DNA from 3 places in the Dactylosporangium salmoneum genome. Region 1 is predicted to be linked to each of the others. Evidence: riboswitches for the same ligand, from Rfam matches in the RefSeq annotation. Region 1 holds a riboswitch; each other region holds the start of a gene.
The links. Region 1 has a riboswitch for glycine ahead of ABD352_RS12700 (hypothetical protein). Riboswitches for the same ligand answer to the same signal wherever they lie in the genome.

Region 1 (7,503 bases):
ACGAACAGGATCCCGCACAACACCTGCCGATCCGGGATCCGGTTCCGTCCGGGACGCCGCGGATCGCGCGGCACAGGCTTGGGCAGCAACGGTTCCATGCGCTGCCACAACCCGTCCGGCACGATCCACGGCGGCTGCTCACCACGCCGCACAGCTCAGCATGCTAGATGACCGTCCACAAGGGACGCCAGGCCCTATCGACAACCTTTGTTAGGAACTCTTAGGACAGCTCATTCGTTCAAGCCGGTAAGGTGACGGCTGCTCGATGAGCCATGGCCTGCGAACCCTTGCCGCGCCTGCCTTTGGGCAGGGCGTGGCAACACGGACAACCGTCAGTGAGGTTGCGCGGTTCCGCAGACCAACTCTTCGCCAAGCACACCATCGGCAGCGACGACCTCTTCCTGGACTACGACCACCGGTCGACACGGATTCGTTCGTCTAGTCCCTTTCGCCCCTGGTGGGCGGCACGTTCCGGGCTGAAAATGGGGGTCCGGTCGCTCGCTGACGTCGATGCTCCATGGTCGTTGAGGCCGTCGTCTGGTCGGGCGCTGGGAGCCACGTCTTTGGGTCCTTCCTTGTTGTTTCGAGCACGCGGATTAGCTTCGTACCCGTCCCGGTGGCTCCCGCGGGCGGCCGGCCTGATCGATCGGCCCGGTCTGCTGCGGCAAACTGGTCAGCAGCGTCCGGTAGCCGGTGGTCGCGTTGTCGGGTTCGAGGGCTGCGGCGATGCGGACCATGGAGGCCGCGGCGAGCGCCTGCGCCGGGATGCCGGTGCGGTCAGCGACGGCGAGCTGCGTGATCGCGCAGGCGCTGTCGGCGGCGAAGACCTGCTCGGCGGCGGCGAGGGCGTGCCCTTCGCCGTAGCGGCCGGGCTGATGGTGGTACGGCGTGAGGGACAGCTGTCCGGGCAGGCCGCGGCTGTGCAGGTCGCCGGCAAACCCGGCGACCCGAACAGTTCCAGCCCGGTCCCGGAACCCCGGACAACTTCGACCCGATCCAGTACCTCGTCCAGCACGGCTTCACCCATTTGACGACCTACCAGCCGGCCAGCCGGTACTGGCCGTTCCAGTGGATCGAAGGAAGTTGGCTGCTCGCGCTATCGCTGCTGCTGATCGGCACCACTGTCTGGCTGGTCCGCAGCGTGCGACCTGAGGCCGCCCAGCGTTGGCCTTGACGTCTGGCCACGCCAGGCTGTCGAGGGCCAGCGCGCACGTCGAGCCGACCGATCACAGGTTCCCTGCGTGGGTTTCGGCTCGACGTGATCGACAGGACATGCCTCAGTTGCGCGCGTAATAGCTCTGTGCGGTCGAGGACACCAGCAAGCCGATGATGACGGCGTTCAGGACGATGGGGAGGCAGCCGCTGAGGCTGGGGGAGCCCGAGAGGAACGACACCAGGCTGGAGATCCCGCTGATCGCGTTCAACACGATCGTGACCACTTGGGCCCAGCGCTTGCCGTTCATGACGAAATATGCGAGGACGGCATAGATGATGCCGAAGACTCCGAGGAGGACCGCGGTCAATTTGACGAACGAGTTGTCCGACTCAGTGTAGGTGCTGCTGCCGGTGCCGCTGGCCAGCAGGAAGCAGCTCAGGATCAGCGACAGTCCGGCGAGGATGTAGAGGATGACGCCGGCTGCGGTGACGGTACCGGGCCGGAACATCGTCGAAAACGGCAGCGGGGTGGAGGAGGCGGAACGCGGCCGGTTGTACGACGCTGGTGCGGAGGACGGGATATGCGGTGGCTGCGGGCTGGGCAAGGACGGCGGATCCTCGGGTTCACCTGCAGGATGCTCCGAAGGGGGCGGGGGTGGGTTGATCGACTGCGGTGCAGACGGGTCCGACATCCTGGGCTCCTCGGTCGGGGACTTGCGCCCAAGGTAGAAATCGCACCCGCACCGGACATCGGTGTTAGCACGTAAACCGCGGATACGTCGGAAGCCCGACCACACCCACTCTGATCGCCGTCCTCACCGACCACAAAAACATGGTGGATTCGGTGGCTGTCAGCCCGGACGGCAAGACCATGGCCACCGCCGGCCACAGAGCGGTGATGATCTGGAACGTGGCCATCCCGGCCGCACCCACTCGCCTTGCCACCCTCACCGACCACAAGGACTCGGTAAGCCTTCCTCAGCCTCGCCACCTGCATCATCACGTACCGACACATCGTCCGACTTTGTTAGGAACTCTAAAGAGGCCGCGCTCCGGCCGTCGCGGTGCCGGGCGGCACATCATTTCCAGCTGACGGGTCGACACAGACGGAGACTGCGGCCAGGCGAGAGCGAAGCTCCACCGCCGCTATGACGCCGCAGCCGTGGCCACGGGGAGCGTCCGATCTGCGGTGTAGCCGACCTGGCAACGCCGCGAGCGGCGTACCGCATGCAAGATCCGAAGACCCAGCTGCGTTGATCCTGGCTACGGCTGGGCGCGGGTCGCCGGGGCGCTGATCGCGGGTGTGGACCTGCTGGTGGTTTACCACCCCGCCGGTGGCGGTGCCGGAGGCGATGGCGAGCCAGCTGCAGGCGCGGGCTCGGAAGGCGGGCTGCGTGCTCATGGGCTGATGCGCCTGCCGGGTGGCGAGGTCGTCGACCGGCGCCGCGGGATCACGGCCTGAGCCCCGGGTACAGCGGTCGGCGCGCCGCCAGCGCCGCGACGCGGGCCCGCAGCTTCGCGGCAGCGTCCGCGGTGAACCCGGGCTGGAGCGCGGCGGCGACGATGTCGGCGACCTCGCGGAAATCGTCGGCGGTGAACCCGCGCGTCGCGAGGGCCGGGGTGCCGATGCGGAGGCCGGAGGTGACCATCGGCGGGCGTGGATCATTGGGCACGGCGTTGCGGTTGACGGTGATGCCGACGTCGTGCAGCCGGTCCTCGGCCTGCTGCCCGTCCAGCTCCGAGCGCCGCAGATCGACCAGCACCAGGTGGACGTCGGTGCCACCGGTGAGGACGTCCACGCCGGCGGCCACCGCGTCGGGCCGGGTGAGCCGTTCGGCGAGGATTCGGGCTCCCTCGATGGTCCTTCGTTGCCGCTCGTTGAACTCCTCACCGGCGGCGATCTTGAACGCCACGGCCTTGGCCGCGATGACATGCTCGAGCGGCCCGCCCTGCGTTCCGGGGAAGACCGCCTGGTTGAGCTTCTTGGCGATGTCCGGGTCGTCGGTGAGGATGATCCCGCCCCGCGGACCGCCGAGGGTCTTGTGGGTTGTCGAGGTGGTGACGTGCGCGTAGGGCACCGGGTTCGGGTGCAGTCCCGCAGCGACGAGGCCGGCGAAGTGCGCCATGTCAACCATGAGGAACGCGCCGACCTGGTCGGCGATGGCACGGAACCGGACGAAGTCGAGGACCCGCGGATAGGCTGACCAGCCCGCAATGATCATCTTGGGCCGGTGCTCGCGGGCCAGCCGCTCCACCTCGTCCATGTCGACGAGACCGTCGTCCCCGACGTGGTACGGCACGACACGGAACGTCCTGCCCGAGTAGTTCAACCGCATGCCGTGGGTGAGGTGACCGCCGTGCGCCAGGTCGAGGCCGAGGATCGTGTCACCGTGCCGCAGCAGCGCGAAGAACACCGCGGTGTTGGCTTGCGCGCCGGAGTGCGGCTGCACGTTGGCGAAGCGCGCCCCGAACAGTGCCGTCAGCCGCTCGATCGCCAGCGATTCCACCACGTCCACGTGTTCGCAGCCGGCGTAGTAGCGGCGGCCGGGGTAGCCCTCGGCGTACTTGTTCGTGGCGACCGATCCCTGCGCCTGCAGCACCGACAGCGGGGCGAAGTTCTCCGACGCGATCATCTCCAGGGTGCTCTCCTGGCGACGCCGCTCCGCCTCCAGTGCGGCCGCGATGTCCGGGTCGACCTGCGCCAGGTCCTGGTTGAGCAGGTTCATCACGTCAGGCACCGGTCAGCTCGCTTCGATCCGCGCGGCGTACGCTTCCGCGTCGAGCAGTTCCACGGTCTGCCGGAACCGCGCCCGGAACAGCCACCCTTCGCCGTACGGGTCCGTGTTGACCAGGCCGGGTTCTGCGGACAAGGCATCGTTGACCTGGAGCACCTCGCCGGTCACCGGGGTGTACAGCTCGCTCACGGACTTTGTCGATTCGATCTCGCCGCACGCCTGCCCCGCGGTCAGCTCGGCGCCGACCTCGGGCAGTTCGAGGTAGACGATGTCGCCGAGAGCTTCGGCGGCGAAGGCCGTGATGCCGACGGTGGCGATCTCACCGTCGACGCTGCACCACTCGTGGTCAGCGGTATAGCTCAGGTGGGCCGGAATGTTCATGGAGGTTCTCCTCAGGCTGTATTGGGTCGGCGCGGTGGGCGCGGTCAGCGGCCGCGGCGGTAGAAGGGCAGTTCGGTGACGCGAGCCGGTTCCCGCGTGCCACGGACGTCCACCGACACGGTGGTGCCCGCAGCGGCGAGCGCGGCGTCGACGTAGGCCATGGCGACGGGATGCCCGAGGGTCGGCGACGGCGCGCCGCTGGTGACCTCGCCGACTCGGTCGCCCGTCTGCGGGTCGAGGACCGCGTAGCCGGCGCGTGGTGACCGCCGCCCGTCGGGCACCAGTCCGACCAGCCGGCGGCGGACCCCGGCCGCCGCGCGGTCGGCGAGTGCGGCGCGGCCGATGAAGTCGTCGGCCTTGTCCAGCTTCACGACGCGGCCGAGCCCGGCCTCGTACGGGGTGACGTCCACGCTCAGCTCGTGCCCGTACAGCGGCATCCCGGCTTCCAGCCGCAGCGTGTCCCGGCAGGAGAGCCCGGCCGGGACCAGCCCGCGCTCGGATCCGGCAGCCAGACACGCCTGCCAGATCCGGGCCGCGTCCGCGGGCGCGGCGAAGATCTCGAACCCGTCCTCGCCGGTGTAGCCGGTCCGGGCCAGCAGTACCTCGGCCCCGGCCACGGTCGCCGCACGGATGGCGTAGTACCGCACATCGTCAAGGCCCGCGTCGGTCAGGTCGGCGAGGATGGCGGCGGCGCGCGGGCCTTGCACAGCCAGCAGCGCCCAGTCCGCGCAGCGGTCCCGGATCTGCGCCCGCAAGCCGCCCACGCGGGCGCGCAGCGCGTCGAGGACGACGCCGGTGTTGGCGGCGTTGGCGACCACGAGAAAACGGTCGTCGGTGAGCCGGTACACGATGAGGTCGTCGAGAATTCCCCCGTCCTGGCGGCAGATCATCGTGTACTTCGCCCTGCTGACCGGGATGGCGCTGACGTCACCGACGAGCGCGTGGTCGAGCACCCGTCCGGCCTGCGGCCCGACCACCTCGATCTCGCCCATGTGGCTGAGGTCGAAGAGCCCGGCAGCGGTACGGACCGCCCGGTGCTCGGCGATTTCGCTGCCGTACCGCAGCGGCATGGCCCACCCGGCGAAATCGGTCATGACTGCGCCCAGGGCGAGGTGAATCTCGTGCAACGGTGTCAGCATCGGTATGCGGGTCCTTGAGTCAGGACGCGAAGGCGTCAGGCTGCGGGCAGGAGTACGGCTGGTCGATCCCGGCCACGGGGGCCAGTACTTGTCGCCGGTCACGCCGACGAAGTACACCGCTTGGTGTCTCGAAAGCGGCTGATCGTAAGGATTCCCGCGCTGCCGGACGGCGCGGCGCTCACCGGGCCCACGCCCGCGCGGCGCTCGGGATCCGGATGCGGCAAATGTGCGGGCGGCGGCATGATCGCGGCCGGGCGATTGGAGTGCACGTCGCACGTTGCGCGCAGGTCGCCTGCGCGGATGATGGACCGGGTCGCGCGGTCCGATGAGCTCAATGCATCGGGCATGTCGGGAGGCTCCCTTGTCGAGGTCCGCTTCGATCGCGAACCAGGTGGGTGACCTCCCCGCTCTGTCATTGGACCTGAGAGCTTCGCCGCCCGATGTGGCGGCTTGCACCGTGGGTGCAGGACAACGTCCTGCTTTCCAGAGTCCGCCTCACCGAAACGGTCATCGATACCTGAGAGATTCTGGGGAGAGTTGCTCCTTCGGCGCCGCGCCCATCGTGAGGCGCGGGCTCTCCCGCTTCGGTTCAAGTGGCGTGTATGAAATTGTCGAAAAGAACCTAAAGGATCACCATGAAGGGCGTCAAGGAGCGGCCGGTACCAGCTGCCAAGTGTCCAGCCCCGCTGCTGACGCATGTCCGGCCGTTGAATCTTGATGGATATCGCCGCCGGCTGCCAGGCATCCGCCGACCGTGCTGCCTTGCGGCCTTCTGGTGCCGAGCTGACGTCAATGCTGAGCGACAGGTTAGCGTGCCGAGAGGCGGACGGATACGCATCCCGCTGCCCTGTCGGGTGCGGGTCGACCGGGGTGACAGGGTGCCGACGGCTGGACAGAACACCGTTAACTGCTCCGCGCGGTGTCCGGGTGGAGCAGTGCCAACCACGTCGTGCAGCTGTGACAGCCTGGACCAGAACAGCAGCCTGCTGCCCGCCGCCGATGATGAGCCGACGGCGGAACGCGGCTGCGGTGACGAGCGCGTCGAGCAGTGCCCGGCGCCGGCTGGCCAGGGCGGACACGCCGAGGTGGGTCAGGATGGTGTCGACTCGGCAGGCCCGGGTAGGCGTGCGGGGCAAGCCGAGTGGTGTCGGGAATCGAGGTCGCGGCGAGGGTTAGGCAGGCGGTGGCGTAGTGGCGCAAGATGCCGCTCGGGGATCCGCTGCACACACCCGAGACCCTTCGCGGAACTCGACGAACGACGTCAAGAGAACGCGCTGGGGGTTCGGAGATCTTGGCTAGCGCCTCCTGGTCGCATCCGGCACCACATGTCCGCAGCTGCCCTGTGCAACGGTGGCGTGGACGAGAGCCGGTTGCGGAGCGCGGACCAGACCCCCGGCGTCCGGGGCGCGGCGGATCTGGTCGCCGACGCATTGCGCGCTGTTTCGGTACGTGGGGCAGGTAAGCAGAGTGCGGACCGCTGCGCCGGCCTCGGCGGGGTCGTCGATGACGATGCCGGCGCCGGCGGCGGCGACCCGCTGGGCGTTCATCGGTTTGTCGGCGCCTTTGGGTGCAGCAACATGGGGATGCCGTGGCTCATGGCGGCCAGAACGGTGCCCGCGCCGCCGGCCGCTACCACCCCGGCGAGGATTTGCGCTGACCCTCGCGTTCGGGCTGCTCTGGCCACCGCCAGCGCCGGACTCATCCTCATCGTCGGCGCCGTGCAACGCCGCCGTTCCATGGTCGCCCTGGCCGTCCTGGGAGCCAATGCCCGGCAACGCGCCGGGTTCCTCTGGACCGAAGCAGGTGCCCTGGTGATCGCGGGCGTGGCCGGCGGACTCGCCATGGGTACTCTGATCGCCTTCGAACTCATCAAGGTCCTCAACGGCATCTTCGACCCGCCGCCGCCGTACCCCTTCATCCCCTGGACGTTCGTCATCACGGTCCTCGCCGCCGTCCTCGGCACCGCTGCCCTGGCAACCGCGGCCTCCGCCCGCTGGACGGGCCACGTCGACGCTTCCCGCCTGCGCGACCTGTGAGCAACCAGACATGCCGCGTGGTGCGGATCCGGACGGATCAGTCCTGGCACGCCGGTC
Region 2 (7,503 bases), on a different contig from region 1:
CTGCCGGGCGCGGCTATCCGGCGGCTGGGCACAGCTGGCCGGGTGCCGGGTGTGGCTAGGCGGGTGCTGGGCACGGTTATCGGCCCAGCCGGGTGCGGATCAGCAGGGCGTTCAGGGCTTCCGTTGCCGAGGGGGCCGGGGGGAGCTTCGAGGCGTCCCGGGCGGCCTCCAGGGTGGCGGTCAGCCGCTCCACGTCGGCGGACAAGGTGCCGGCGGGCACCAGGTCCGGGGTCAGGCGGTCGTGCTCGCCGGACTTCTTGGCCTCGATCAGGGCGGGGACGTACGGGAGGGTGTTGAGCACGCGCAGGTCGGCCTCCACCTCGCCGGTGCGCATCAGGTGGATGCCGGTGTGCAGGACCCGGAGCGTGTAGAGGGCTGGCTTCAGCTCACCCGTCTGCTGGTACAGCTGCCACTGGCCGGCGGCGAAGCCCAGGTAGTGGCGGGCGTGCTCCGGGGTCAGGCAGGCGGGGGCTAGGGACTTCAGCTCCTCGTGCAGGGCAGAGGTGCGCACCACCAGGGGAGACAGGAGCTGCTCCAGGACGTAGCCGTTGGGCTTGAGCAGCAGGCGCACGAACTTGGCCAGCTCCTGGCTGACGACGTCGAGTTCCATGCCCTCGCGCACGCCGCCGGACTGGACCGTCTCCGGGCCCACGGTCAGGCCCACGACCTCGTCCAGCGGGAGGATGTGGCACGCGCGCAGGTCCAGGTCGGAGTCGACGGAGGCGAAGCCGTACAGGTGGGCGCCGCTCACCGTGGCGAACACCAGCGGGTAGGGGTGGGGGTCGGCGACCTCGCCCGCCCAGGCCGGGATGTCCGCCCGGAGCGGGGGCGGTGCCGGCGTGGGGGCCGGCGCGTGCGTTGCGGGCGTGGGGGCCGGCGCGTGCGTTGCGGGCGTGGGGGCCGGCGCGTGCGTTGCGGGCGACGACGAGCGGAGGTCCATCAGGAAGCGCTCGACGGCGCCGCGGTCGGGCTCGTCCGGGAGCCGGGTCTCGGACTCGGCGCGCTCCAGGTCGGCCGACAGCGACGCGGCCAGGGACTGGAACTCGTCCCACGACAGGTCGCCCCGGCGGATGGCGAGGAGCTCGTCGCGGTGGGTGGAGACGTCGACCAGGACCTCGCCGGTGCGCAGGACGTGGGCGCCGGCGCGCAGCAGGCGGGCCATGTGCATCGCCTGCTTCCAGCGGATCTCGCCGGTCTTGGCGCGGGTCGAGGTGAGCTTGGCCAGCTGGTCGCGGGCGTAGTCGCCGTAGGTGCGGGCGGCGCGGCGGGACAGGAACGCGGGACGCAGGTCCAGCAGGGCCCGGCCGGCGTCGGTCAGGCGCTCGACCAGCGGCGAGGAGAGGCACTCCCAGACGGTGGGGTTGGCGGCCAGGGCGAGCGTGCAGGCCCGCTCGACCTCCCACGAGAACTCCTCCGGCCGCGGGCCCTCGACGTGCGTCGGGGGCTTGTCCAGGCGCCAGAACTCCGGCGTGGGCGCCTGGAAGACGCCGCGGCGGTCCGTGTCGGACGCCGGGCCGGCCAGGCCGTAGGCGCGAGAGCCGACGATCGCTGTGTAAATGGTGTGTGACGCCACGATGGTCAAGTCCTGCACAGGAGGTAGGGTAGGCAAGCCGGCAATACCCGCGCGGGAGAGATCGCCATCGGCAATACGGCGACGCCGAAGGGGCAAATCCTCCCCGGAACCTCTCAGGCAGAAGGACCGCGACGGGTTGGCACCTCTGGAGTCTGCGACAGAGGGGGAGGAGCGCACATACGCCCCTGTCCCCGGACATCCAGAGAGTGTGGCTATGACCAGTTTCGCCGCGCGGCACATCGGCCCTTCCGCCGACGAGCAGGCCCGCATGCTCAAGACCGTCGGGTACGAGTCGGTCGAGGACCTGATGACCGCCGCCATCCCCGGCTCGATCCGCTGGCACGAGGCGCTCGAGCTGCCGCCCGCCGCTTCGGAGGCCGAGGTGCTGGCCGAGCTGCGCGGGCTGGCCGCGGCGAACCGGACGCTGGTGTCGATGATCGGCCTCGGGTACTACGGCACGCACACGCCGCCGGTGATCCTGCGCAACGTGCTCGAGGACCCGTCGTGGTACACCGCGTACACGCCGTACCAGCCGGAGATCTCCCAGGGCCGGCTCGAGGCGCTGCTGAACTTCCAGACCGTCGTGGCCGACCTGACCGGGCTGCCGGTCGCCGGGGCGTCGCTGCTGGACGAGGCCACCGCGGCGGCCGAGGCGATGACGCTCGCCCGGCGCTCCTCGAAGGTCAAGTCCGAGGTGTACGTCGTGGACGCCGACGTGCTGCCGCAGACCCTCGCCGTGATCCAGACCCGGGCAGAGCCGCTCGGCATCGAGGTGCGCGTGCTCGACCTGGCCGTGGAGGAGCTGCCGGAGGCGTTCTTCGGGCTGCACCTGCAGTACCCGGGGGCCTCGGGCGCGGTCCGCGACCACGAGGCGCTGGTCGCGCAGGCCCACGAGCGGGGCGCGATCGTCACCGTGGCGGCCGACCTGCTGGCGCTGTGCGTGCTGCGCGAGCCCGGCGCGATCGGGGCCGACGTCGCCGTCGGCAGCGCCCAGCGCTTCGGCGTGCCGATGGGCTTCGGCGGGCCGCACGCCGGGTACATCTCGGTCCGCCAGGGCCTCGAGCGCACCCTGCCCGGGCGGCTCGTCGGCGTGTCCAAGGACGCCGGCGGCGCGCCCGCCTACCGGCTCGCGCTGCAGACCCGCGAGCAGCACATCCGGCGGGAGAAGGCGACCAGCAACATCTGCACCGCGCAGGTGCTGCTCGCCGTGACCGCGAGCATGTACGCGGTCTACCACGGGCCGGACGGGCTGCGCGCGATCGCCGCCCGCACCCACGACATGGCCGTCCGGCTCGCCGCCGGCCTGCGCGCGGGCGGGGTCGGCACCGAGCACCAGGCGTTCTTCGACACCGTGACCGCGGTCGTGCCGGGGCAGGCCGGGCAGGTCGTCGAGGCGGCGGCCGAGCGCGGGGTGAACCTGCGCCGCATCGACGCCGACCGGGTCGGCATCGCCTGCGACGAGACCACCACCTACAGCCACCTGCGCGACGTGCTGGCCGCGTTCGGGCTGGCCCACGTCGACGTGACCGCGCTGGACACGACCGGCGGGGTGCCGGCCGAGCTGCGGCGGGCGTCGGAGTACCTGACCCACCCGGTGTTCTCGAGCCACCGGTCGGAGACGGCGATGCTGCGGTACCTCCGCAAGCTCTCCGACAAGGACTACGCGCTCGACCGGGGCATGATCCCGCTCGGCTCCTGCACGATGAAGCTCAACGCCACCACCGAGATGGAGCCGATCACCTGGCCCGAGTTCGCGAACATGCACCCGTTCGCGCCGGCGTCGCAGACCTCGGGGTACCTCCGCCTGATCGGCGACCTCGAGCGCTGGCTGGCCGAGGTGACCGGCTACGACGCCGTCAGCCTGCAGCCCAACGCGGGATCGCAGGGCGAGCTGGCCGGGCTGCTGGCCATCCGGGCGTACCACCTGGCCCGCGGCGACGCGGTCCGGGACATGTGCCTCATCCCGTCGAGCGCGCACGGCACCAACGCGGCCAGCGCCGTCATGGCCGGCATGCGGGTCGCGGTGGTGGCCTGCGACGAGCTCGGCAACGTCGACCTGGCCGACCTGGACAAGAAGATCGAGCAGCACCGCGAGCGGCTGGCGGCGATCATGGTGACGTACCCGTCGACGCACGGCGTCTACGAGACCGCCATCGCCGACCTGTGCGCGAAGGTGCACGAGGCCGGCGGGCAGGTGTACGTCGACGGCGCCAACCTCAACGCGCTGCTCGGCTACGCCAAGCCCGGCAAGTTCGGCGCCGACGTGTCACACCTGAACCTGCACAAGACCTTCTGCATCCCGCACGGCGGCGGCGGGCCCGGCGTGGGGCCGGTGGCGGTGCGCGCGCACCTGGCGAAGTACCTGCCCTCGCACCCGTTCCTGGACGCCGAGGCGCCCGTCGGCCCGGTGTCGGCGGCCCCGTTCGGCTCGGCCGGCATCCTGCCGATCCCGTGGGCGTACCTGCGGCTCATGGGCCCCGACGGGCTGAGCAAGGCGACGGCGACGGCGGTGCTGGCGGCCAACTACGTCGCGGCCCGGCTGCGCGAGCACTACCCGGTGCTCTACAGCGGCGCCGAGCACCTGGTCGCGCACGAGTGCATCCTCGACCTGCGCGGGATCACCAAGGCCAGCGGCGTGACGGTGGCGGATGTGGCCAAGCGGCTGATCGACTACGGCTTCCACGCCCCGACGATGTCGTTCCCGGTGGCCGGCACGCTCATGGTGGAGCCGACCGAGAGCGAGGACCTGGGCGAGCTGGACCGCTTCTGCGACGCGATGATCGCGATCAAGGGGGAGATCGACCGGGTGGCGGCGGGCGAGTGGCCCGCCGGCGACAACCCGCTCGCGAACGCGCCGCACACCGCGGCCGTCGTGTCGGCCGACGAGTGGGAGCACGCCTACCCACGGTCGGTGGCGGCGTACCCGAGCGCGGCCGCCCGCGAGGCGAAGTACTGGCCGCCGGTGCGCAGGATCGACGACAGCTACGGCGACCGGAACCTCGTCTGCGCGTGCCCGCCGGCCTCTGCGTACGAAGAGTGACGGCGGGGTAGCTACAGAACGTTACGGCTAGGCCGCGCCAACCAGGCTGTGCGGGGCCGGACCGCGATGCGGCGCAATCACGCTGCAATCGGGCAGAAGCTCACCGGTGTCCTCAAAGACGATCACACCGTTGCACAGCAGGCTCCACCCTTGCTCGGGGTGGCTCGCCGAGATCCGCGCGGCCTCGTGGTCGACGTCGTCGGCGCTGGGACAGGGGGGCTGGTGCTGGCAGAGCATCGGGGGTCTCCGATTTGAGAGGTTCAGTTGAGGCCTGTGTGGTTCTTCACATGACCAGTGATGCACGCTACTACGGCCAACGACACTATTCCGAACATGTGACGACACAACTTGGGGATAATCCACCCTTCGTATGAGCACACTAGGGCCGGTTGTCGGGTACGAGCCCGGGACTGTGGATCTTCACTCTCCCGGGTTACCCGCCGCGTGCCGGGGGCGAATTTGGGAGCGCTCCCGGCTCGAATGGTACGCCCGCGGCGGTGGAGACCCACTTCAATTACTTTCCGATTTCGCGGCGTCGCACGGCGTACCCCTGGAGGACATTTCGGGGTCACCCAGTGTTATTGGTTCGTCGACGTGTGGCATCGCAGTTCTGCTTTCCCCACCCTCCGTGATCCCCTCGCCGGCCCCTGCCGTCCCCGACCTCGTGGCCATCGCGTTCGAACATGCCCCGGGACACCGCCCCTCGCGCATCCCCGGCCCCGGGTTCACTGTCGGAAACTGGACACCGAGCTGGAGGCCGTCCGAGCACGCCGCGGCGGTCGAGGAGGTGCGCTCGGCGATCTCCCGCGGCGACGTGTACGTCGTGAACCTCGTCGGTCACACCAGCGCACCGTTCGCCGGCGACCCGGCGCCCGCCCTCGCCCGCGTGGCCGCCCTGCCCGGCGCCCGCTACGGCGGCGTCCTGCGCGGCGAGGCCTGGTGGCTGGCCACCGCCTCCCCGGAGACCCTCGTGGAAGTTTCCGGCGGCCGGGCCGTCACCCGCCCGATCAAGGGCACCCGCCCCGCCACCGCGGCCGGCCGCGCCGACCTGCTCGGCTCGGCCAAGGAGCGGGCCGAGCACGTGATGATCGTCGACCTGGAGCGCAACGACCTCGCCCGGGTCGCCGCCGTCGGCTCGGTGCAGGTCGAGGAGCTCTTCGCCATCCGCCGCTGGTCCGGCCTGTGGCAGGCCGAGTCCACGGTGAGCGCCCGCCTCGCGCCCGGCGTCGGCCTGGCCGACCTGCTCCGCGCCGTCTGGCCGGGCGGCTCGGTCACCGGCGCCCCGAAGCTCGCCGCCATCGACATCGTCGCCCGGCTGGAGCCGGTGGGCCGCGGGCCGAGCATGGGCGCCTGCGGCTGGATCGGCCACGACCGCGACGGCCGCCTGACGATCGACCTGGGCCTGACGATCCGTACGGCGGCCATTGCCGACGGCCGCGTCCACCTCTGGGCCGGGGGCGGCATCGTGTGGGACAGCGACCCTGTGGCGGAGGTCGCCGAGGCCGCCGCCAAGACCGCCCCGATCAAGGCCGCCCTGCGCGGCTAGCTTCCTTCGCGGTGCTGCCTTGCGGTTGGTGCCCGGCCGTCGGCCTTGCGGTCCGCGACGGGGGCCAAGGCGCCGCCGGTCCTCGGCGCGTCGGTGCCCGCCCCGCACCCAGAATTGCGCGGGGCGGCGTGACGAACTCCTCCTGTGTCCGCGCGGCCGATGCGATGCGCCCGATTCGGGCAGGTTCGGCGAAATGCATCAGCTCGTGCGCGCCGCGGCGGAGAACCTGTGTCCGCGCGGCCGATGCGATGCGCCCGATTCGGGCAGGTTCGGTGAAATGCATCAGCTCGTGCGCGCCGCGGCGGAGAACCTGTGTCCGCGCGGCCGATGCGATGCGCCCGATTCGGGCAGGTTCGGTGAAATGCATCGGCTCGTACGCGCCGCGGCGGAGAATAGGCACACGTAGGGGGATTTGCGCGAAAAATCCCGATGCCTGGCGGCATCAGGATTTTTCGGATATTTACCCGGCCGGGGTATAAGTCCGATAAGTCGTGGCGCGCCAGCGCCCGACTTATCGTTTTTGAGCCCATTCAGTGGTAATCGCGGCGCAGCATGATCTGAAAGGCGTGCTTCGAGGGCTCCGGCTCCTCGTCGAACGAGGCGAAGAGCGTGCACGACAGCGGCGCGTCCGGCGTCGTGATGCGGTGCGCGGTCACGTGCGGCGAGTCCCAGTGCACGCGGGGCAGGTTCTGGCTCGGCCCGAAGCAGGCGTCCAGGTCCGCCCGGGTCAGGGCCGGCTCGGCGAAGCGGATCTCGACCGAGGCCAGGCCGGCGCGATCGTTCATGTTGAGCCGCAGCCAGGCGGTGCCGGGCGGGCTGGGCTGGACGAACAGCCGGCCGAAGTCGTCCTGGGTCGGGGCCGGCAGGCCGAGCAGGGCGGCGACCTCGGCCGCGTGCTCGGTGGTGACCCCGCAGACGCGGCGGGCCCAGGTGAACAGCAGGTCCGTGGTCACCGGGCGGGCGATCAGGTCGAGCAGGTGCTGCGGGACGGGCGGGCGGAGCCAGGCGCCCGGCCAGTCGTCGAGGTCGGCGAGCTCGGCGCCGTCGGCGATCAAGGTGTACAGCGGCTCGGCCGGGAAGTCGTTGACCCGCACGGTGAGCTTCCGGCCGTCGACCTCGGCCTGGTACGGGAACTCGCCGTCGCCCGAGTGCTCCCACGCGATCGGCAAGTCGGTCAGGGCGGTCAGATCGGTCATGACGGTCCTCAAAACGGCAAAGCAGACCCCGACAGCGTAGGCGGTGTCTGCAAACCCACAGTTGAGAGCCGTCACACTCACCCCGCGCGATCACCCCTTACCGATAGCGTGGATTTCGCTATGCGCCGCTATCTCATGTGGGGCGTCG
Region 3 (7,503 bases), on a different contig from region 1:
GCGATCGTCGCCGTGGCCGAGGCGCCCGGCGCGACGGTGGCCGAGGACGGGCTCAGCGACACCGAGAACGTGTTACCCGGCTGCGTGGTGGTGACCGTCAGCGCGTAGGTCGCGGTGTGCGTGCCGGACGCGCCGGTGCCGGTCACCGTGACCGTGCGGGTGCCGGCGGTGGCGCCGCTGCCCGCCGCGAACGTCACCGTCGACGAGCCGCCGGCGGTGACCGAGGACGGGCTGAACGTAGCGGTGACGCCGGTGCCGAGACCGGACGCGGTCAGGTTCACCGTCTGGGCCGAGCCGGAGGTGACCTGGGTGGCCACCGTGGCGCTCACGCTGCCGCCGGCCTGGACCGAGCCCGACGTCGGCGAGAGGGTCAGCGAGAAGTCGTTCTGCTGCGCCGTGCCGCACGCCGGCTCCCCGGACTGCGCCGGCACGCTGATCGCGCTCCAGGCCGCCTTGACCGTGTTGCACTCCTGGGAGTTCGCGCCGAAGAGGTTGACGGCGGCGCGCAGGGTCGCCCCGCGGTACTTCGCGTAGGACCAGCCGGACGTCTTCATGTTCATCGCGCCCAGGAAGATCTGCCCGGCCTTCTGGATGCCCACCCCGGGGACGGTCGTGCCGTTGCAGGTGGGGCTGGTCGGCTGCCCGTCGGTCGGGTTGGTGCCCTCGGCGACCAGGTAGAACCAGTGGTTGAGCGGGCCGGCGGCGCTGTGCACCTCGGTGCGCGGGATGGCCGAGGAGTAGCAGTCGGGGTCGCCGTTGGTCGAGGGCCGGTACATGTACCGGATCGGCCCGGTGCCCACCAGGTTGACCTCCTCGCCGACGGTGTAGTCCGGCGGGTCGTTGGGGTTGTTGGCGTACCACTCGGTCAGCGCCCCGAAGATGTCGCCGGTGCCCTCGCCGAGCCCGTTCTCGGCCGCGGTGCCGGCGCCGGTGTACTGGTCGATGGCGTGGCCCATCTCGTGGCCCACGACGTCGAGGTTGGTCGCCTGCTGGTTGCCGGCCTGGTTGTGGCCGAAGGTGCCGGACGAGCCGTCCCAGTACGCGTTGACGTCGCTCAGCCCGACGTACAGCGGGAAGGCCCGCCCGCTGCCGTCGATCCCGTTGCGGCCGAGCCAGTTGCGCAGCATGTCCCACTCGCGCTCGACGGCGTAGTAGGCGTCGACGCAGGCGGTCTGCAGGTCGGTGCCCGTCCCCGTGCCGCCGTTGGTGTAGATCTGGTGCGTGCTGTTGTTGCCGCAGGACAGCCCCGGGCGGTTCGGGTCGCGCAGCTGCCCGCTCGTGGTGTCGATCTGGATCGAGCCGTTGTAGTAGCCGCGGGCCGCCTCGTAGACGACGTCGTCGCGGGTGGAGAGCACGGCGCCGGACTGCGCGTCGACGTACACGTGCAGGCGGCTCGGCCGCCCCTCGCTGACGCCGCTGAGCAGCACCTCCCACGCCAGCCGCGGCGTGGCGGTCAGCGCGTGCACGACGAGCTGCGGCTGACCGCCGGCCTGCACGCTGTCCAGCCGGGCGCGGGCGGTCGCGGCGGCCTGGTCGGCGGTGATCTTCGGGGTCAGGTCGCGCAGGGCGACCCGCCCGTGGTCGGCGGCGAGGGTGTCGCGCACCCGGCCGGCCGAGTCGGTGACGACGACCGCGTCGCCGCCGACGACCGGCAGGCCGCGGTAGGTGCGGTCGTAGGTCACGTACTGGAAGCCGCCGGACCCGCCGACGACCGAGCGGCGCACGAAGGCGTCGTCGGGGCCCTTGGCGAGCGCGTCGGCGCCACTGGTGGCGACCTTGTCGGCGGAGGCGGCCGCGAGGGCGGCCGGGGTGGCGGTGACGGCCTGGGCGGGCGGCCGTCCGGACTGGGCGCTCGCGTCGGGCATGACCGCCAGCGTCACGGTGGCGGCGCCGGCGGTCACCACCGTCAACGCCGCGAGCAGGGTTCTGCGTCGCACTGCTTTGCTCCTTGGGGGTGAGAGTGTTTCAGAAGCAGTAACGGCAGTTAACTCTGATGTGTCACAGCCTGGTCGTCAAGACCCGTGTCAATGCCTTCAATTCCAAGATCACACAAAATCGAACCATTTACAGGTTCGAAATCAACGCGTACGTTCGGGAACCACCGCGATCGATCACGAACCCGGAGGCATCAGCGATGCGAGCCCGTCGTCTCGTCGCCCTGCTCGCCGCGGCGGCCGCCACCGCCGCGGCGCTCGTCGCGACGCCCGCCCCGGCCCACGCCGAGTCCAACGGCGGGGTGCGCATCCTGCCGCTGGGCGACTCGATCACCGACGGGTTCAACGTGCCCGGCGGCTACCGGATCAACCTGTGGCGGGCCCTGGCCGCCGCCGGGCACCCCGTGGACTTCGTCGGCTCGCAGTTCAACGGCCCGGCCGACCTGCCCGACCACGACCACGAGGGCCACCCCGGCTGGCGCATCGACCAGGTCGACGCCAACGCCACCGCCTGGGTCTCCGCCACCGCCCCGCGCAGCGTGCTCATCCACCTCGGCACCAACGACGTGGTGCAGAACTACGACCTCGCCGGCGCCCCGTCGCGCCTCTCCGGCCTCATCGACCACGTGCGGGCGGCCGCCCCAGGCGCCGACGTCTTCGTCGCCTCGATCATCCCGCTGGCCGACCCGGCCCGGGAGAGCGCCGCCAACGCCTTCAACGCCACCATCCCCGGCATCGTCGCGGGCAAGGGCGCCCGGGTGCACTTCGTCGACATGCACGCCGCGCTGAGCACCGCCGACCTCGCCGACGGCGTGCACCCGACCCGGGCCGGCTACGACAAGATGGCCGCCCGCTGGGCCTCCGCCCTGGCGTCGGTGCCCGGCTCGGCCGGCGACGACGGCGCCGCGACCACGCTGCCGGTCGACACCAACGTCTCGCTGCGCGCCACCACCGCCTGCTGCACCACCCGCTACGCCCGCCACCAGAACGGCCTGGGCTATACCGAGGTGGTCACCGCGGCCAGCGACGCGCTGCTCAAGCAGGACGCCACCTGGCGGGTCGTGCCCGGCCTGGCCGGCGGCTGCTACAGCCTCCAGTCGCGCAACTACCCGACGTACTACCTGCGCCACCAGAACGGCCGCGTGAAGATCAGCGCCGACGACGGCACCGCGCTCATGCACGCCGACGCCACCTGGTGCGCCCGCACCGCCCCCGGCGGCGTGCGCCTGGCCTCCTGGAACTTCTCCGGCTCCTACCTGCGCCACATCAACTCCGAGCTGTGGCTGGCCACCCCCGGCGGCACGGCGGCCCAGGACAACGCCAACAGCCTGGTCCCCGACATCACCTGGGCGGTCACGTCCCCCTGGGCCTAGCGAGCGTAAGGACTTGACCCGCCCCGCGGCGCCGCCGTACGGTCGCGGCGACAACTCCACATCGCGCCGAACGAACCGCGGCGGGAGAGTCCCCACCCGCTGGGGCGCCGAAGGAGCAACTCTCCCCGGGAATCTCTCAGGCCCACGTACCGCCACGGCCAGGCAACTCTGAAAAGCCGGGACGCCGCGTCCCGCGCCCACGGTGCAAACCGCCGCCCGCCTCGCCCGAGGCCGGGCCCGGCCGGTGAAGCTCTCAGGCATTCGATGACAGAGCGGGGAGGCACCCAACCGTCATCGACCAGGGGAGCCTCTCGTGACCGTGCCATCGCACCTGCAGTACACCCGCGACCACGAATGGATCGGGGATCTCAGCACCGTCGGGATCACCCGCTTCGCCGCCGACGCCCTCGGCGACATCGTCTACATCGACCTGCCCGAGCCCGGCCGCGAAGTGCGGGCCGGCGAGCCGTGCGGCGAGGTCGAGTCCACCAAGTCCGTGAGCGACCTGCTGGCCCCCGCCGACGGCGTGGTCGAGGAGGTCAACCCGGCCGTCGCCGCCGACCCGGCGCTGATCAACGAGGACCCGTACGCCAACTGGCTCTTCCGCATCCGCGTCACCGGCGGGGCCGACCTCCTCGACGCCGAGGCCTACGCGGCGCTGATCGGGTCGCAGCGATGACGCTCAGCGCGTTCGACCTGTACTCCGTCGGCATCGGCCCGTCCTCCTCCCACACCGTCGGCCCGATGCGCGCGGCCCGGCGCTTCGTCACCCGCCTGCAGGACGACGGCCTGCTCCCTCGGGTGGCCCGGATCAAGGCCGAGCTCTTCGGCTCGCTGGGCGCCACGGGCCACGGCCACGGCTCCGCCCCCGCGGTGATCCTCGGCCTGGAGGGCGCCGATCCCTCCACAGTGGACACCGACGCGGCACCGGGCCGGGTCCGCGCGGTCCGCGAGACGGCCCGGCTCGACCTGCTCGGCGGCGCCCACGCGATAGCCTTCGACGTCGACGCCGATCTGGTCCTGCACCGCCGCCGCAGCCTCCCGGAGCACCCCAACGGCATGCGCTTCCACGCCTGGGCGGCGGACGGCTCCCCCGTGGCCGAGCGCACCTACTTCTCCGTCGGCGGCGGGTTCGTCATCGGCCCCGGCGGCGCCCCCACCCCGACCGAGGACCCGGTGAAGTTCCCCTTCACCACCGGCGCCGAGCTGCTCGCCCACGCCACCGCCGAGGGCCTGCGCATCAGCGACGTCATGCTGGCCAACGAGCAGGCCTGGCGCCCCGAGCCGGCGATCCGGGCCGACCTGCTGCACATCTGGTCGGTCATGCAGGAGTGCGTCACCCGCGGCTGCACCCGCCCGGACGGCGTCCTCCCGGGCGGCCTCAAGGTCCGCCGCCGCGCCCCGGCCCTCTACGCGGACCTGTCCGGGACCCGGGGCGCCGCCGACCCGCTGCACGTCCTGGACTGGGTCAACCTCTACGCCCTCGCCGTCAACGAGGAGAACGCCTCCGGCGGCCGGGTCGTCACCGCCCCCACGAACGGCGCCGCCGGCATCATCCCCGCCGTGCTGCACTACTACGCGCGCTTCGTCCCGGGCGCCGACGACGACGGCGTGGTCCGCTTCCTGCTGACCGCCGCCGCGGTCGGCCTGATCATCAAGGGCAACGCCTCGATCTCGGGCGCCGAGGTCGGGTGCCAGGGCGAGGTGGGCTCGGCGTGCGCCATGGCGGCGGCCGGCCTGTGCGAGGTCCTGGGCGGCACCCCGGCCCAGGTGGAGAACGCGGCCGAGATCGGCCTGGAACACAATCTGGGGCTCACCTGCGACCCGGTCGGCGGCCTGGTCCAGATCCCCTGCATCGAGCGCAACGCCATCGCCAGCGTCAAGGCCATCAACGCCGCCCGCCTGGCCCTCAACGGCGACGGCGCCCATCACGTCACCCTGGACAAGGCGGTCAAGACCATGCGCGAGACCGGCCGCGACATGTCCGTCAAATACAAGGAGACGGCCCGCGGGGGCCTGGCGGTCACCGTCATCGAGTGCTGAGAAAGATCACTGTCCAGTTGTCAACGAGGCGAGCGTAGCCGCGGGGTACGACAGAAAACCGAAAGCTACGATCGCCCCGTGGTCGCCAACCTTGGCCGGTTCTGCTTCCGGCACCGATGGACGGTCGTCGGCATCTGGGTCGTCGTCGTCGCGCTCGGCGCCCTGACGTTCGGCCCGGTGTTCGGCGCGATCGCGGACGCCAGCAACCCCAAGCACGTCGAGGCCATCGACGGGCTGGACGCCGTCGCGAGCGGCAACGACTCCAGCGGTACCGTCATCGGCCTCGTCGACAACGTCGACCCGGACGCCGCCGCGGTCCGCGCCACGATCACGGCGGCGGCCGGCGACCTCGCGCAGGTCGCCGGCGTGCGCCAGGTCGCCACCCCCTACTCGGTGCCCGCCGCGCAGGCCCCCGCCTACATCGCCACCGACCACCACGGGCTGCTCATCGTCGTCACGCTGGGCAACCTGGAGAAGCCGGAGCGGGACAAGGCCGTCGGCGAGCTGCGGACCCGCCTGCACGCCATCCCGGGCGCGCAGGTCGGCGGCAACCCGGCCCTCAACGCCGAGGTCCGCGCGGCCCAGAAGGGCGACCTCGGCCGGGCCGAGCTGATCTCCCTGCCGCTCACCCTGATCGTGCTCGTCTTCGTCTTCGGCGGCCTGGTCGCGGCCGGCCTGCCGGTGCTCGCCGCGGTCGTCTCGGTGGCCGCGGCCATGCCCCTGCTGTGGGTGTTCTCGAGGGTCACCGACCTGGACCAGAACGTGGTCACCGTCGTGACGCTGCTCGGCCTCGGCCTGTCCATCGACTACGGCCTGCTGCTCGTGGCCCGCTACCGCGAGGAGGTCGCCGCCGGCTTCGCACCCGAGGAGGCGGTCGGCCGCGCCTGGGCCACCGCCGGCCGCACGATCTTCTTCAGCGCGCTGACCGTGGCCGCCGCCCTGTCCGGCCTGATGATGTTCTCCGTCCACCAGCTCGGCGCGCTCGGCGCCGGCGGCGTGTCGATCGCCGTCGTGGCCATGCTGGCCGCGCTCACCTTCACCGGCGCGCTGATCGGCCTGCTGCACAAGCGGATCCGCCCATCGAGACGGAGCGTCAGCAGCGATCGCGGCTTCTTCGCCGCGCTCTCACAACACGTGCAGAAGCGCCCGCTGCTCATCGCCGTGGGCACCGCCGCGCTGCTGCTGGCGGCCGGCTCGCCGCTGCTGGGCGCCACGATCAAGCTGCCACGTCTGGAGGGTGTGCCGCGCAGCGTCGAGGCGGCCCGGGTCGCCGACGAGCTGGCGGCCCGCTTCGGGCGGGCGTACCGGCCGGTGGTCACCGTCGTGGCCCGCACCGACGCGGCCGGCCTGGACGGCTACGCGGCGCGCTGGGCCAAGGACCCGGCGGTGGCGGGCCTGCAGCCGGCCAAGCCGGCCGGGCCGGGCGTGGCCACCGTCGACCTGGTGCTGCGCGGCGGGCCGCAGGACGACGCGGCGCAGGGCCTCGTCCACCGGCTGCGAGCCGACCGGCCGGCCGGGGTGCAGTCGTGGGTGGTCGGCGACGCCGCCACGCTCATCGACCTGGTCGGGCTGATCACCGACGACCTGCCGGCGGCCGTGACGGTCACGCTGGTGGCGATGGTGCTGCTGCTGTTCGCGATGACGGGCTCGCTCGTCGTACCCGTGAAGGCCATTCTGGCCAACGTGGTCTCCCTCGGCGCCACGTTCGGCGTGATGGTGGCCGTGTTCGAGCACGGCTGGGGATCCGGGGTCCTGCACACGCTCACCGTCGGCGGGCTGGACCCGTTCGTGACGGTCATCGTGTTCGCCTTCGCGTTCGGGCTCTCCATGGACTACGAGGTCTTCCTGCTCGGGCGGATCAAGGAGTACGTCGAGCGCGGCGACGACACCGACGCCGCCGTGCGCCGCGGCCTGCAGCACACCGGCCGGATCATCACGTCGGCCGCCCTGCTGATGGTCGTGGTGTTCGGCTGCTTCGCCGCCGCCGACCTGGGCACGATCGAGCAGGTCGGGGTCGGGCTGCTCACCGCCGTGGTGATCGACGCGACGGTGGTGCGCTGCCTGCTCGTGCCGGCCACGATGACGCTGCTGGGCCGCTGGAACTGGTGGGCGCCCGGCCCGCTCCGCCGCCTGCACGCCCGCATCGGCCTGCG

Region 2: another riboswitch for glycine. It lies ahead of gcvP (aminomethyl-transferring glycine dehydrogenase); the one in region 1 lies ahead of ABD352_RS12700 (hypothetical protein).
Region 3: another riboswitch for glycine. It lies ahead of gcvH (glycine cleavage system protein GcvH); the one in region 1 lies ahead of ABD352_RS12700 (hypothetical protein).

What each region holds. Positions count from the first base shown of each region.
Region 1 covers NZ_BAAARV010000021.1:105,937-113,439, reverse strand. Annotated here, with positions in the region: one part of gene ABD352_RS12730 (IS5 family transposase) at 1-98, opposite strand, end outside; partial or broken gene ABD352_RS12725 (lantibiotic dehydratase C-terminal domain-containing protein) at 597-932, opposite strand; gene ABD352_RS12720 (DUF7144 family membrane protein) at 1,278-1,847, opposite strand; gene ABD352_RS57625 (hypothetical protein) at 1,958-2,248, shown strand; gene glyA (serine hydroxymethyltransferase) at 2,607-3,893, opposite strand; gene gcvH (glycine cleavage system protein GcvH) at 3,897-4,271, opposite strand; gene gcvT (glycine cleavage system aminomethyltransferase GcvT) at 4,316-5,410, opposite strand; gene ABD352_RS12700 (hypothetical protein) at 5,509-5,757, opposite strand; glycine riboswitch at 5,810-5,903, opposite strand; glycine riboswitch at 5,905-6,002, opposite strand; gene ABD352_RS12695 (FtsX-like permease family protein) at 6,766-7,446, shown strand.
Region 2 covers NZ_BAAARV010000023.1:168,267-175,769, reverse strand. Annotated here, with positions in the region: gene ABD352_RS14615 (nucleotidyltransferase domain-containing protein) at 77-811, opposite strand; partial or broken gene ABD352_RS14610 (nucleotidyltransferase domain-containing protein) at 920-1,582, opposite strand; glycine riboswitch at 1,616-1,712, shown strand; gene gcvP (aminomethyl-transferring glycine dehydrogenase) at 1,788-4,613, shown strand; gene ABD352_RS14600 (DUF5999 family protein) at 4,641-4,850, opposite strand; gene ABD352_RS14595 (chorismate-binding protein) at 4,984-6,159, shown strand; gene ABD352_RS14590 (hypothetical protein) at 6,690-7,355, opposite strand; gene ABD352_RS14585 (MFS transporter) at 7,476-7,503, shown strand, end outside.
Region 3 covers NZ_BAAARV010000016.1:392,225-399,727, forward strand. Annotated here, with positions in the region: gene ABD352_RS09395 (M4 family metallopeptidase) at 1-1,937, opposite strand, end outside; gene ABD352_RS09400 (AbfB domain-containing protein) at 2,135-3,307, shown strand; glycine riboswitch at 3,379-3,469, shown strand; glycine riboswitch at 3,470-3,588, shown strand; gene gcvH (glycine cleavage system protein GcvH) at 3,621-3,986, shown strand; gene ABD352_RS09410 (L-serine ammonia-lyase) at 3,983-5,350, shown strand; gene ABD352_RS09415 (MMPL family transporter) at 5,429-7,503, shown strand, end outside.